3 regions of the Paenibacillus sp. FSL K6-2393 genome follow, and region 2 is predicted to be linked to each of the others. Evidence: predicted binding sites of a transcription regulator. Region 2 holds the regulator's gene; each other region holds the start of a gene.

Region 1 (4,296 bases), 2.1 Mb from region 2:
ATAAATCACATACACAGTTTCGAATAAGAAGTGAAATATTTCACAACCGAAATAACGTTATATTCAAACTCATTTATATATTTCGAGGAGGAACTTTTAATGAAAATCGCAGTTATCGGATGTACACACGCAGGGACCGCAGCCATCGTAAATACCGCCAAATTGTACCCGGATGCTACCATCACCGTGTATGAGCGCAATGACAATATCTCCTTCCTATCTTGTGGCATTGCGCTCTACGTAGGTGGGGTTGTGAAAGACCCTGACGGTTTGTTCTATTCTTCGCCTAATCAACTGGCAGAGCTTGGTGTTGAGACCAAGATGCTTCATGAAGTAACAGCAGTAGATGCCAAGGGCCATACCCTTCAGGCTAAAAACCTGAAAACTGGGGAAGAATTTGAAGATACGTTTGACAAACTGATCGTGACAACGGGGTCATGGCCTGTCGTTCCGAAGCTTGAAGGCATCGAGATGGATAACATTTTACTTTGCAAAAACTACAATCATTCCAACACGATTATTGAAAAAGCCAAAGATGCCAAACGTGTTACTGTTGTAGGTGCAGGATATATCGGCGTAGAGCTGGTGGAAGCTTTCCAGATGAACGGTAAAGAAGTTACCCTGATCGACAGTGTGGACCGGATTTTGAACAAATACCTGGACCCTGAGTTCACGGATGCGATCGAAGATACGTTGACTGGACGCGGCATCAAGCTGGCTCTTGGTCAAACGGTACAGAAGTTTACTGGTGAAAATGGCAAAGTGACTAAAGTGATCACGTCCAAAGGAGAGTTTGAAACCGATCTGGTTATTCTGTGCATTGGTTTCCGTCCAAATACAGAGCTGCTCAAAGGCCAAGTGGATATGCTGCCAAACGGCGCAATCATCGTGGATAAATATATGCAAACCAGTCAAAAAGACATCTTCGCTGCGGGTGACAGCTGTGCTATTCATTACAACCCAACAGGCAAAGCATCTTACATTCCGCTGGCAACCAACGCCGTACGGATGGGTACACTTGTAGCCCGCAACCTGGTTCGTCCTACGACACCATACATGGGTACACAAGGAACATCCGGTATCAAAATTTATGAGCAAAATATCGCAGGTACAGGAATGACGGAAATGTCTGCTGCTGACGAAGGTTTGATTGTGGAAGCTGTCTTACTGGAAGACAGCTACCGTCCGGAGTTCATGCCAACCGCTGAGAAACTGTTGCTTAAAGTGGTATATGAGCAGGCTACTCGTCGGATCGTTGGAGCACAGGTGATGTCTCAGGTTGATCTGACCCAATCGATTAATACGATCTCGGTCTGCATCCAAAACAACATGACCGTAGATGAGCTGGCCTTCATCGACTTTTTCTTCCAGCCACATTACAACAAACCATGGAACTTCCTGAACACGGCTGGTCTGCAAGCACTGCCACCGGTAGAAGTAAAAGAACCAGCAATGGTGTAAGCAAGCAGAATAGATGGTTGAACAGCGAGCATGATAAACGCCATACAAAGATAAGTCATGCTTGTCCGTAAATATGAGGTGTACAATAACTGCCAGGATTACGAAACAAGGCGGACGATTATAAAGGAAAAAGAAGACTGGCGAGTATATCGTCAGTCTTTTTTGTGATTTTTTAGCTTCAAAAGGTCTTACTATACTTTGCTGTCATAACTATTCCAGGACACTCTTAAAGCATATTTTTAAATGACATTGTGATAATTTGCACAAAGTTATGTTGATGACCGAGATACAATTAGGATATGGTATTCAACGCATAACTAATGAATTTCAAATGGTTTTATCCAATGATGAACAATGAAGGAGAGGATGAATGATATGGCAGCAAAAACACCTCTTGAGGTTGCACAATATACGGCGCAAACAGGCATGAAGAAGGCTCAATATCCGGCGTCTTCTGTACTGGTGCTTAGTTTTCTGGCAGGGGCTTTTATTGCGCTGGGTTTTCTACTGGATATTCGGGTGATTGCATCTGCTCCTGCAGAGTGGGGAAGTCTGGTTAATCTGATTGGTGCAGCAGTGTTCCCGGTGGGACTAATCATGGTGCTCATCGGTGGTGGCGAGTTGCTGACAGGTAACATGATGGCAGTTCCACTCGCGACGATTGCTCGAAAGTTATCCGTAGGTAATATGTTGAAAAATCTAACCTTAGTAACGATGGGTAACTTTGTTGGAGCTTTGTTTGTCGCATACGCGTTTGGACATGTGCTTGGTCTGACCGGAGAGGGTGTATATCTGGCGAAAGTGGTGGATATGGCTGGACACAAGCTGCATGACGGATTCCTGCAGGCTTTTATCTCAGGCATCGGCTGTAACTGGCTGGTCGCGCTGGCGGTGTGGTTATCTTATGCATCGGATACGATGAGTGGCAAGGTACTGGGCATTTGGTTTCCAACGATGGCGTTTGTCGCGATTGGATTCCAGCACGTTGTGGCCAATATGTTCCTCATCCCGGCGGCAATCTTCGAAGGACATTATTCGTGGGGCCAATATGTGATGAATTTCATTCCGGTATGGCTCGGGAATCTGACTGGTGGTGCTCTGTTTGTAGCTGCAGCCTATTGGGTGGTGTACCTGCGCCAAGCTGAGCCGAAAGTGAAACCGGAGGTAGCCACGTCGAACGAAGCTGTGGAGACGGAGGCCAGAGCGATGTGGAGCAAGCAGGCGTAGCGGGGCATATATACACGTATGTATACATGGGTAATGGAACATTCATGTAGAAGAGAAGACGATTCTGGTCTTGCTCGGTTCATGGCGAATATGCTGTGATGGAGCAAGGCGGGATCGTTTTTTTGTATGGGGTCCTTGTTGGAGTTTAACGCAAAATAAATTCGCCATGACAAGGTTCGGGGGAACGAAACCTGTTCATGGCGAATTTCGGGAGTGGTCCATGATAGGGCATGAGGAGGAAGTGGGGAAACACTAGCCTAATGCCTTATTTTTAATTTACCCCTGAATTCTGAAGTTGAATCAAACTCAAAAATATTTTTTTGATAATATTTTGACGCCGCTATAGCGGTGAATATGAAGCAAAAACATACTGTTCTCTTTACGCGCTAACCTCGAAGAAGATATGATATAGGGATAGCTTTTAAAGAGGGGAGCCTTACGATGATTGATCAGGAGAATGGTGTATTTGCGGCGGTGTGCCCGCTCGACTGTCCGGACACTTGTGGTCTGTTATTACATAAAGAGAACGGCAAAATTGTGAAGGTGGCAGGCAATCCGGATCATCCGATAACCAAGGGTGCCATCTGTAATAAAGTTAGAAATATGACTGAGCGGGTGTATCACCCCGAGCGTCTACAATATCCGATGAAACGTGTAGGAGCCAAAGGTGAAGGCAAGTTCGAACGAATCAGTTGGGATGAAGCGATTCACGAGATTACGACCAGATTCACTGCATTGTCCGAAACTTACGGCCCGGAGAGCATCCTGCCCTACAGCTTTTACGGTAACATGGGCATTCTCGGCGTAGACGGCATGGACCGACGTTTCTTCAATGCGCTTGGTGCGAGTGTACTGGAGCAGACGATCTGTAACTCTGCTGGAAATACCGGCTGGAAATATACGATGGGCGCCAACCGGGGTACGGTGCCGGAAGATACGGAGCATGCGGATCTCATCCTGGTATGGGGCGGTAATATCGTCAGTACGAATATGCACCAGGTCGTTTTGGCGGAGAAAGCCCGTAAGAAAGGCGCCAAGATCGTCGTCATCGACGTTCATCGCAATCGTACGGCTCAATGGGGCGACTGGTTTATTCCTTTGTATCCGGGCACGGATAGCGCACTGGCGCTGGGATTGATGCATGTGCTGTTCGAACGGAGACTAACGGATGAAGCGTTTATGCAAAAATATACAGTGGGTCATGAGGCACTACGTGATCATGTCCGCAGTTACACCCCTGAACGTGTTGCACGCATTACGGGCGTGCCGGAGGAAACCATTGTGGAGCTGGCCGAACTATACGGCAACGCACAGGCAGCCCATATTCACATCGGCAATGGCCTCCAGCACCATGATAATGGGGGAATGAACGTGCGTAGCGTTGCTTGTCTGCCTGCCATTACAGGGCAATGGCTGAAGCAAGGCGGCGGTGCTGTTCGCACGAACAGCTACGCGAGCACGAATAGCGACGCGCTGGAACGTCCGGAGCTGCGGCAGAATCCGGAGCCGCGAGTAGTGAACATGAGTCGGATTGGTGAAGCGTTGCTGGAAGCAGAGCAGCCAATCCGGGCGATGATGGTCTACTGCAGCAATCCACTGGTGGTGGCA
Region 2 (4,296 bases):
GATTTGGTTCGCAAAGGGGACAAATTGCTGCTTGAGGTGAAAGAGGATCAGGATGATTATCAATCGGATAGTCTGATCACGGACATTACAGGATTGCTGAAAGATCTGACCACATTGAAGGAGAATCTACGTTTCTTCATGCGTATGGATGATGCCAAAACGGTGTACTGGATGGAAGCCAGCGGTCAGTTCCGAAGTAAATCTCTTCAGTTGTATGCTGTACCTGTAGATGTCAGTGCACAACTTAAGGATTTATTTTTTGATAAAAAGAAAAGTGTTGTACTTACATCGGCTACGCTTTCGGTAGATAAGTCATTCCAGTTCATGATTGAACAACTTGGCTTGCAGGAAGCTTCCGAGAATAATCGGTTGTTAACTTCGATGCTGCCATCACCTTTCAACTATCGCGATCAGGCACTTCTGGTGATTCCGCGTGATTTCCCGAGTGTGAAGGGCAGTGTGGGTGATGCGCACTTTGTTAATATGCTGGTGCGATCACTCGCAGAGACGGCAATTGCCACGCGTGGACGCATGATGGTTCTGTTTACTTCATACAAGATGCTGCGACAGGTCTATGATCCGCTGAAGGAGGCACTGTCTGGTAACGACATCTCGTTGCTTGGGCAAGGCGTTGACAGTGGAAGCCGCTCCAAGCTGACTCGCAGGTTCCAAGATGCCAAAGCTACGGTACTTCTGGGTACAAGCAGCTTCTGGGAGGGTGTAGATATCCCGGGAGAGGCGCTAACCTGTCTCGCTATTGTGCGACTGCCTTTCCAGCCACCGAATCATCCGTTGGTGGAAGCCAAGAGTGAGCTGCTTCAGGAACAGAAGAAAAATCCGTTCATGAAACTGTCCGTGCCGCAAGCGGTCATTCGTTTCAAGCAGGGATTTGGCCGGTTGGTGCGTACAGCGAAGGACAGAGGAATTGTCATTGTTTATGATACACGGGTGATTGAAGCGTACTATGGTAAATTCTTTTTATATTCTTTACCTGGTCCCAAAATGGAACACATGCTCACGGAGCAGATGGTTCCACGAATTACCGAGTGGTTGGAAAAACCTGCTAATGAACAAAAATAATGGTTGTTTTGTTCGTTATATCATTGCATGACACTATCGTTTGGCGTTAAACTTTATTAGATATTTCCGTATCCGATTAAAGCAGCTGCACGTAAGAACTTATAACCTAAATTACAAGGAGCATTCTGTATAAAATGTCACGTTTATCTTTGAGTTTATACAGGATGCTCATCTTTTCATCTATTATTTTATCGTGGCCTTGGTAAGGGGGAGCAAGAATGAAATCGGATAAAATTTCAGAAGCGGTGGTACGCCGTCTGCCTGTATACTTGCGTTATTTGAACGAGTTGCATCAGCGTGAGGTGGCTACTGTTTCTTCTCAAGAGCTTGGACAGAGGCTGGATCTGAATCCGGCCCAAATTCGTAAAGACCTGGCTTACTTCGGTGATTTTGGTCGTAAAGGAATCGGGTATGATGTATCTTATTTGATTGAGAAAATTCGTCACATTCTCAAAATCGATCAGCAAATTAATGTAGCTCTGGTAGGCGCGGGTAATCTCGGTCAAGCCTTGTCCAACTACAACGCATATCTGAAAGACAACATGAAGATTGTTGCTGTATTTGATGCATATGGACCGAAGATTGGTAGCCAAATCAACAGTTTGACGGTAAAACCAATGAATGAATTGACGGAAGCGGTTAAAACGGAAAACATCCGTATCGGTATTATCACGGTTCCGGATACGGAAGCCCAAAATGTTGCGGATCAGCTTATTGAATCAGGAATTGAAGCGATCCTTAATTTTGCACCAACAATTCTAAAAACACCGCCGCATATCCGCATTCACCATGCTGACTTTACAACGGATCTGCTTAGTTTGGCCTATTACTTGGAGACTGGAAAGGACGACGAGGAAGATGACAACAAATAGATGGGTAATTCACAACGGCAAATTTGCCGTTAATGAAGGCGGCACAGCATGGAACGTGGTTCAAGGATACATGGTTGTCGAGGATGACAAGATTGTGCATATTGGTGAGACATTGCCGGATGGAGACAAAAATTGTACCAAAGTGGATGGAAAAGGACTGTTCTTCCTGCCGGGTCTGATCAATACGCATGGTCATGCAGCAATGTCGTTGCTCAGAGGGCACGGAGACGATCTTGCATTGCAAGTATGGTTGCAGGAAAAAATGTGGCCGATGGAAGCAAAAATGACTTCAGAAGATGTATATTGGGGAACTTCCCTGTCGGTGCTTGAAATGTTGAAAGGCGGAACTACAGCTTTCCTGGACATGTACGATCACATGGATCAAGTTGCCAAAGTTGTGGAGCAATCAGGCGTTAGAGCAGCACTGGCACGTGGTGTAATCGGGCTGTGCTCGGAAGAAGAGCAACTGCGGAAGCTGGAGGAGTCGGCAGCGTTTGCACGTGAGTGGAATGGACAGGCAGATGGTCGCATTACAACCGTAATCTCGCCACATGCACCATATACATGCCCTCCTGACTACATAGAGAAGCTTGTGCAGGTTGCGAACGACCTGAACCTTCCTCTCCATACACATATGTCTGAAACGCTTCGTGAAGTGGAGCAGAACGTGGCTGATTATGGACTGCGTCCTGTGGCACATCTGGAGAAACTGGGCTTTTTCTCCCGTCCATCCCTGGTTGCACATGCGGTGCATCTGAATGACGAAGAGATTGAAATTTTGGCCCGTCATGATGTGGCTGTATCCCATAACCCGGGAAGTAACCTGAAACTCGCTTCCGGTGTTGCGCGGGTACCTGCGTTACTGAAAGCAGGAGTTACCGTGTCACTCGGAACAGACGGACCGGCAAGCAACAACAACCTGGATATGTTCGAGGAAATGAGACTGGCTGCATTGATCCACAAAGGTGTATCTGGTGACCCGACGGCAGTGCCAGCAGGCGAAGCGTTACTCCTCGGAACGTCATACGGTGCCAAATCCATCTTCTTGAACAATACCGGAGCACTCCAGGTTGGCATGAAGGCTGATTTTATCGCTTTGGACATTGAACAGGCACATTTCTATCCACATACAGACCTGATCTCGCATACCATCTACTCGGCTTCTGCCAAAGATGTAGAGCACGTATGGGTGGATGGAAAACAAGTGGTGAAACACGGCGAATGTCTGACGCTGGATGAAGAGCGCATTTTGCGTGAGTCTCAATTGGCATTTGATGGTCTGCTTGCTCGTTAATTGCAGGACAGAACATCATAGGGAAAGGAAGTTCGGCTTTTGAAGAAAAAAAAGAAGTGGATATGGATTTCGCTGCTTGCACTGGTTCTGATTCTGTTTGGACTTCAGCGTTATTACGTCTATGTCACACAGGACCAACGTAAGGAAGAAGCGCTCGCCATACAAGCAGCACAGAAGCAACTGGGCATTACATCCTATGATGAATTGCGCAAGTACATCTGGGGAGACAAAGAAGGCTCTGACAACATCTACTGGACCCTGATCGGTAAAAATAAGGATAACCAGGATGTTATGGTCTGGGTTAAATTCGATGCAAACAATCAACCGGCTAAGGGTGCAAACGCTGTACACAGTGAGCTGCTGCAGAATGGCATGTCCGAAGCGCAGATCCGCAATCGCTTCAGTTCTGAAGTTCCTGCCGGCGAGATTAAGCGAATCATGCCCGGAGTTGTGAATGGAATATATGTGTGGCAAGTGTATTATAAAGACGGTACGCATAACCACTATCGCTTTTATCGTTTTAGCAACGGAGAACAGGTGGACCTGGTCTACACCCTCCCGAACAGCTAGAACAAATAGAGTGACATAACTAGAGAATTAGAGAAATAAAAGAACCGGCAGACGGATATCCGACTGAACCGGTTCTTTGTGTTGTCTGTAAACATTTTTGATTTAAATAGTTAAAATTAATAATTTATTCATATTTTCGCCTTCGAAAATGTATATACGATGTGATATACTCAGATATGTACTCAAAGTTACATTCAAAAACAAATAATCCTGTCGAAATTCTCGCAGGAGTCAATGTACACATATTCGTATATACCAATAAGCCAGTAGGTTAGGCCAAAATCTGGGAGGGGTAATTCACTTGAAGCTAAAAGTATTGCCTATTGCTTTAACTGCCGTCATTTCAGCCGTTGTGTTGTTTGGAGGTTGGTTTGTATATCGTCAGGTGGCTGTGCAGAATCCGATTGAAAAGATGGTTACCCAGTACGATGGAGTCAATGACGTTCAATTAACTATTAACCGCAATGACGTACAATTGAA
Region 3 (4,296 bases), 620 kb from region 2:
AATCTGATTCAGCCTGATATCTTCTTTGCACTTGACTGTAGCGCGGCGAATGATATGACAGGTGACAAACAGTCATTTGGACATATCGGAGAAGGCGCATTGCTTCGTATTTTTGACCCGGGTATGTTCACCCATCGCGGCATGGTCGAATATGTTCAAGATACGGCTTCATCCAATCAGATCAAAATGCAGTATTTCATCTCACCAGGTGGTACCGATGCAGGTCAAGTACACCTGAGTGGAATTGGTGTACCATCAACAGTTATTGGTATCTGCGCTCGTTATATCCACACCTCGTCTTCCATTATTCATACGGATGACTACGATGCGGCCAAAGAACTGATCGTGAAACTGGTCAAAGGTCTGGATCGGACAACAATGAATACCATTATTAATAACGCGTAACAGTTGACAAGAGACCTCCTAACTATTCGGGAGGTCTCTTTTTTATATCCACAACTATATGAATTGGACACATAGATTAATAGGCCGAACATTATAGGGAATTACACATAAGATACAATAACGGAAGATGAATTAAACACCAACCAGTGGGGGACCTGTTATGGCAGTGGGAAGGAACGGAAAATCAAATAAAGGTTCTAACAAAAAACCAAATGCTGCTAATACCCTCCTTAATGGAAGCCTTAAAGGGAAAAATCTCGAACTGATTGTAGCAGCGCTATTGGTGAGCGGAAAGTTGAGAGTGGATGCTGTCACGTTGTTTCGTGAGGCTACATTGGTTGTAGAATTGGTTGGTCAATATAAAACACTTCAAAAGGTCACACCCTCCAATTCAGACAAACTGGTACAATTCCTGGATGAAACTGGCGGCGATATGACGCTTAATGATGTTATACAGGCATTTCAACAGAGAATTAATTCTTAGTGGCCAAGAAATGAGGTGGATGTCATGTCCGAGTTTGACGGAATCGGATTTGCCGAGCTATTAATTGTGCTTATTCTTGTTGTTTTATTTGCATTTGGCTCTTCTGATCTTGACGGTTTATCAAGCACGCCAACAACGAGTTGACCCCCATAATCCTCTCATGGCTTACAGGTAAAAGAACAAAAAAATGAAATACCAGTCCTTAGACAGGACTGGTATTTGGTCATTACAGAAATAGGGGTGAGAATGCAATCCAGGCCAAAATAAGAGTAAGCACAATGCAGACATTCTCTACAACGGCCCCACGCTTGGTCCCTGTACTCATCAGATTCACCCGTATGCGCCACTTGAGCGGTGGTAACGGACGAATACCCCGATTGGTTAGTGAATCGGCCAACAGATGCATCGCATATGCCGAGCCTCCCGCTACCCAGATCTCCGGTCCCTGCTGCTGGGTCGTGCTGTACAACAAGCCCGCCCATATTGCGGTTCCGTACAGGGTATGTGTCAGTCCCCTATGAGTCAGTGTGGTGCAGAGCATTAACAAACTGCCTGCAATCAAGTTCCACGGTGCGAACGCGTGACCATAGAAGACCAGTCCGAGTCCAATCGCAAACATCAACACTTTGCGAAGCGAACGTGAAGGCAGGAATGACACAAGCGCAATGAGGATCGCAAGCAACAGGTTCCATGGTTTGGCATGAACATAGAAGTACACAAATACAGCTGTGGGCAACAGAATCGTCTGTAACAACCTGATCAGACTGTTAGGCAAGGCTCTGGATACCAGCAGCGAATTCGGCTCATCAATGTCAGGCAATAACGAACCAATCAGTGCAACCGTAACTGCCGGCGCTGTCACTGGCATACCGGCCAACTGCAGAACAGAAAGTGACACGCCTGTCCCGATAATAAGGTGGGATCTTCCCATCATGATGCAAAAACGTCCTTTCGAAGAAATCGGGAACAATACGGCCCAGTTCCGATTTTACAACGAAAACAAAATAAGAACAATAGTTCGCATTTCTTATTTGTATGAAAATAAATATAAATTTCTGTGATGGGGCTCACACTATTATATTTATGACTCTTCTATCTTTATTAGTGAATTAAATCACATAAACTGTCGTCAACTACTTGTATAATTTCAAATATAAACCACTAAAATTGTTGGTAATGTACAGCGTCTATCCAAGGAGGCATACACACATGAACGGAAAAAAAGAGAAACTCGTTATCATAGGTAACGGAATGGCAGGAATCAGTACCGTTGAGCAAATTTTAAAATTAACTACGCGATTTGATATTACCGTTTTTGGCACAGAGCCCTATCCTAACTACAACCGCATTATGTTGTCTTATGTACTGGAAGGAAGCAAAACACTGGACGATATCGTGCTGAACGACCTTCACTGGTATGAAGATTACGGCATTACGCTGCACACAGGCACAACGGTTACACGAATCGATGCCGAGACGCACGAAGTTGTGACTGAAGATGGAACTCGGGTCCCTTATGACAAAATCATCATTGCAACTGGCTCCAACTCCTTTATTCTCCCAGTACCTGGACATGACAAAGAAGGTGTTGTCGGTTTCCGCGATATCGCCGATTGCAATGTCATGCTGGAAGCTGCTAAGCAGTATAAACGAGCGGCCGTTATCGGGGGCGGACTGCTAGGCCTTGAAGCTGCCAAAGGGTTGGTACAACTTGGCATGGAAGTTACCGTAGTGCATCTGATGGAAGATCTGATGGAGCGTCAGCTTGATCCACAAGCTTCAGCCATGTTGAAGGCAGAACTCGAACGTCAGGGTATCCGGTTCAAGATGGGTGCGCAGACTTCCGAACTGCTGGGCGGCGAACGCATTGAAGGGATACGTTTTGCAGATGATACGGTTCTGAATGTTGATTTTGTGGTCATGGCTGTAGGCATTAAACCCAATACGACTGTAGCCCGCGAAAGCGGTATGGAAGTGAACCGGGGTATTGTCGTGAATGACTATATGCAGACTTCACTTGAGAATGTGTACTCGGTCGGGGAATGTACAGAGCACCGCGGGGTATGTTACGGCCTCGTTGCCCCATTGTTCGAGCAAGGTATGATTCTGGCGAAACATATCTGCGGGGTTCAAACGGCTCCTTATGAAGGTTCCGTAGTATCTACGAAATTGAAAATTTCGGGTGTGGACGTGTTTTCAACTGGTGAATTCATCGACAGTCCAGAGCACACCGTCATTTCGCACAAAGATGACTGGAAACGGACTTACAAAAAAATTCTGCTTCGTGATAATAAAATGGTCGGCGCCGTTCTCTTCGGTGACATTACGGATTCTTCCGAATTGCAGAAACTGATCAAACAACAGACCGAAATGACCGAAGAATTGTATGGTTCACTCATGGGTACAGGCTGCGGCGGTCATAAGAAAGCAACCTCTGTTGAAACGATGCCCGAGGACGAGATCGTCTGTGGATGTAACGGGGTAACCAAAGGAACCATTGTTGATGTCATTACAAACCAGGGCCTTACCACTGTAGATGAAATCAAAGCCTGTACCGGTGCAACCCGCTCTTGTGGTGGGTGTAAACCAGTTGTGGAACAGATTCTGCAATATGTACTTGGTGACAGTTTCAGTACTGGAGCCAAACAGGGCATCTGCGGATGTACTTCCATGGGACGGGATGAGATTGTAGCCGAGATTCGTGCAAAAGGATTACAAACGACCAAAGAGGTCATGAATGTACTGGGTTGGAGTCAACCTGAAGGTTGTTCCAAATGTCGTCCGGCGATCAACTACTACCTTGGCATGATTGCACCAGACACACACGAAGATGAGAAAGAATCCCGTTTTGTTAACGAACGGATGAATGCAAATATTCAAAAGGATGGAACGTATACGGTTGTACCTCGGATGTATGGCGGGGTGACTACACCAGCGGACCTCAAACGTATCGCTGACGTTTCAGTCAAATATGATGTGAAAGCAGTCAAAGTGACTGGCGGTCAGCGTCTCGACTTGATTGGTGTCAAAAAAGAAGATCTGACCAAAGTCTGGGCTGAACTGGATATGCCTTCAGGTTATGCATACGCCAAATCGCTGCGTACGGTCAAAACATGTGTCGGCTCCCAATTCTGCCGATTCGGTACACAGGATTCCATGGCCATGGGCGCTCGCATTGAACGAAAATTCGAACGTCTGGATCTGCCAGCCAAGTTTAAATATGCTGTCAACGGTTGTCCGCGAAACTGTGCAGAGGCATGTACAAAAGATATCGGTATCGTTGGTAACGACGGAGGCTGGGAAATCTTCATCGGTGGTAACGGCGGTATTAAAGCTAGACTGGCTGATTCCTTATGCAAAGTGAAAACGGATGACGAGTTGATTGAACTGTGCGGAGCCATCATGCA

The links. The regulator Rex, encoded in region 2, represses fermentation and respiration genes when NADH is low (regulators of the CRP and FNR family bind a similar motif). The targets are predictions, from matches to a motif close to TTGTGAAATATTTCACAA.
Region 1: a site for Rex is predicted at 1,711-1,728, ahead of MHI14_RS02365 (formate/nitrite transporter family protein). Genes of this name have one in related genera too.
Region 3: a site for Rex is predicted at 1,992-2,009, ahead of nirB (nitrite reductase large subunit NirB). Genes of this name have one in related genera too.

Annotation. Positions count from the first base shown of each region.
Region 1 covers NZ_JBBOCU010000001.1:539,884-544,179, forward strand. The annotation lists gene MHI14_RS02360 (FAD-dependent oxidoreductase) at 100-1,461, shown strand; gene MHI14_RS02365 (formate/nitrite transporter family protein) at 1,837-2,688, shown strand; gene MHI14_RS02370 (molybdopterin-containing oxidoreductase family protein) at 3,130-4,296, shown strand, end outside.
Region 2 covers NZ_JBBOCU010000001.1:2,647,307-2,651,602, forward strand. The annotation lists gene dinG (ATP-dependent DNA helicase DinG) at 1-1,080, shown strand, start outside; gene MHI14_RS11775 (redox-sensing transcriptional repressor Rex) at 1,299-1,952, shown strand; gene MHI14_RS11780 (amidohydrolase) at 1,939-3,246, shown strand; gene MHI14_RS11785 (cell wall elongation regulator TseB-like domain-containing protein) at 3,286-3,816, shown strand; gene MHI14_RS11790 (hypothetical protein) at 4,118-4,296, shown strand, end outside.
Region 3 covers NZ_JBBOCU010000001.1:2,030,533-2,034,828, reverse strand. The annotation lists gene MHI14_RS08895 (M42 family metallopeptidase) at 1-405, shown strand, start outside; gene MHI14_RS08890 (hypothetical protein) at 566-889, shown strand; gene MHI14_RS08885 (metal-dependent hydrolase) at 1,116-1,823, opposite strand; gene nirB (nitrite reductase large subunit NirB) at 2,099-4,296, shown strand, end outside.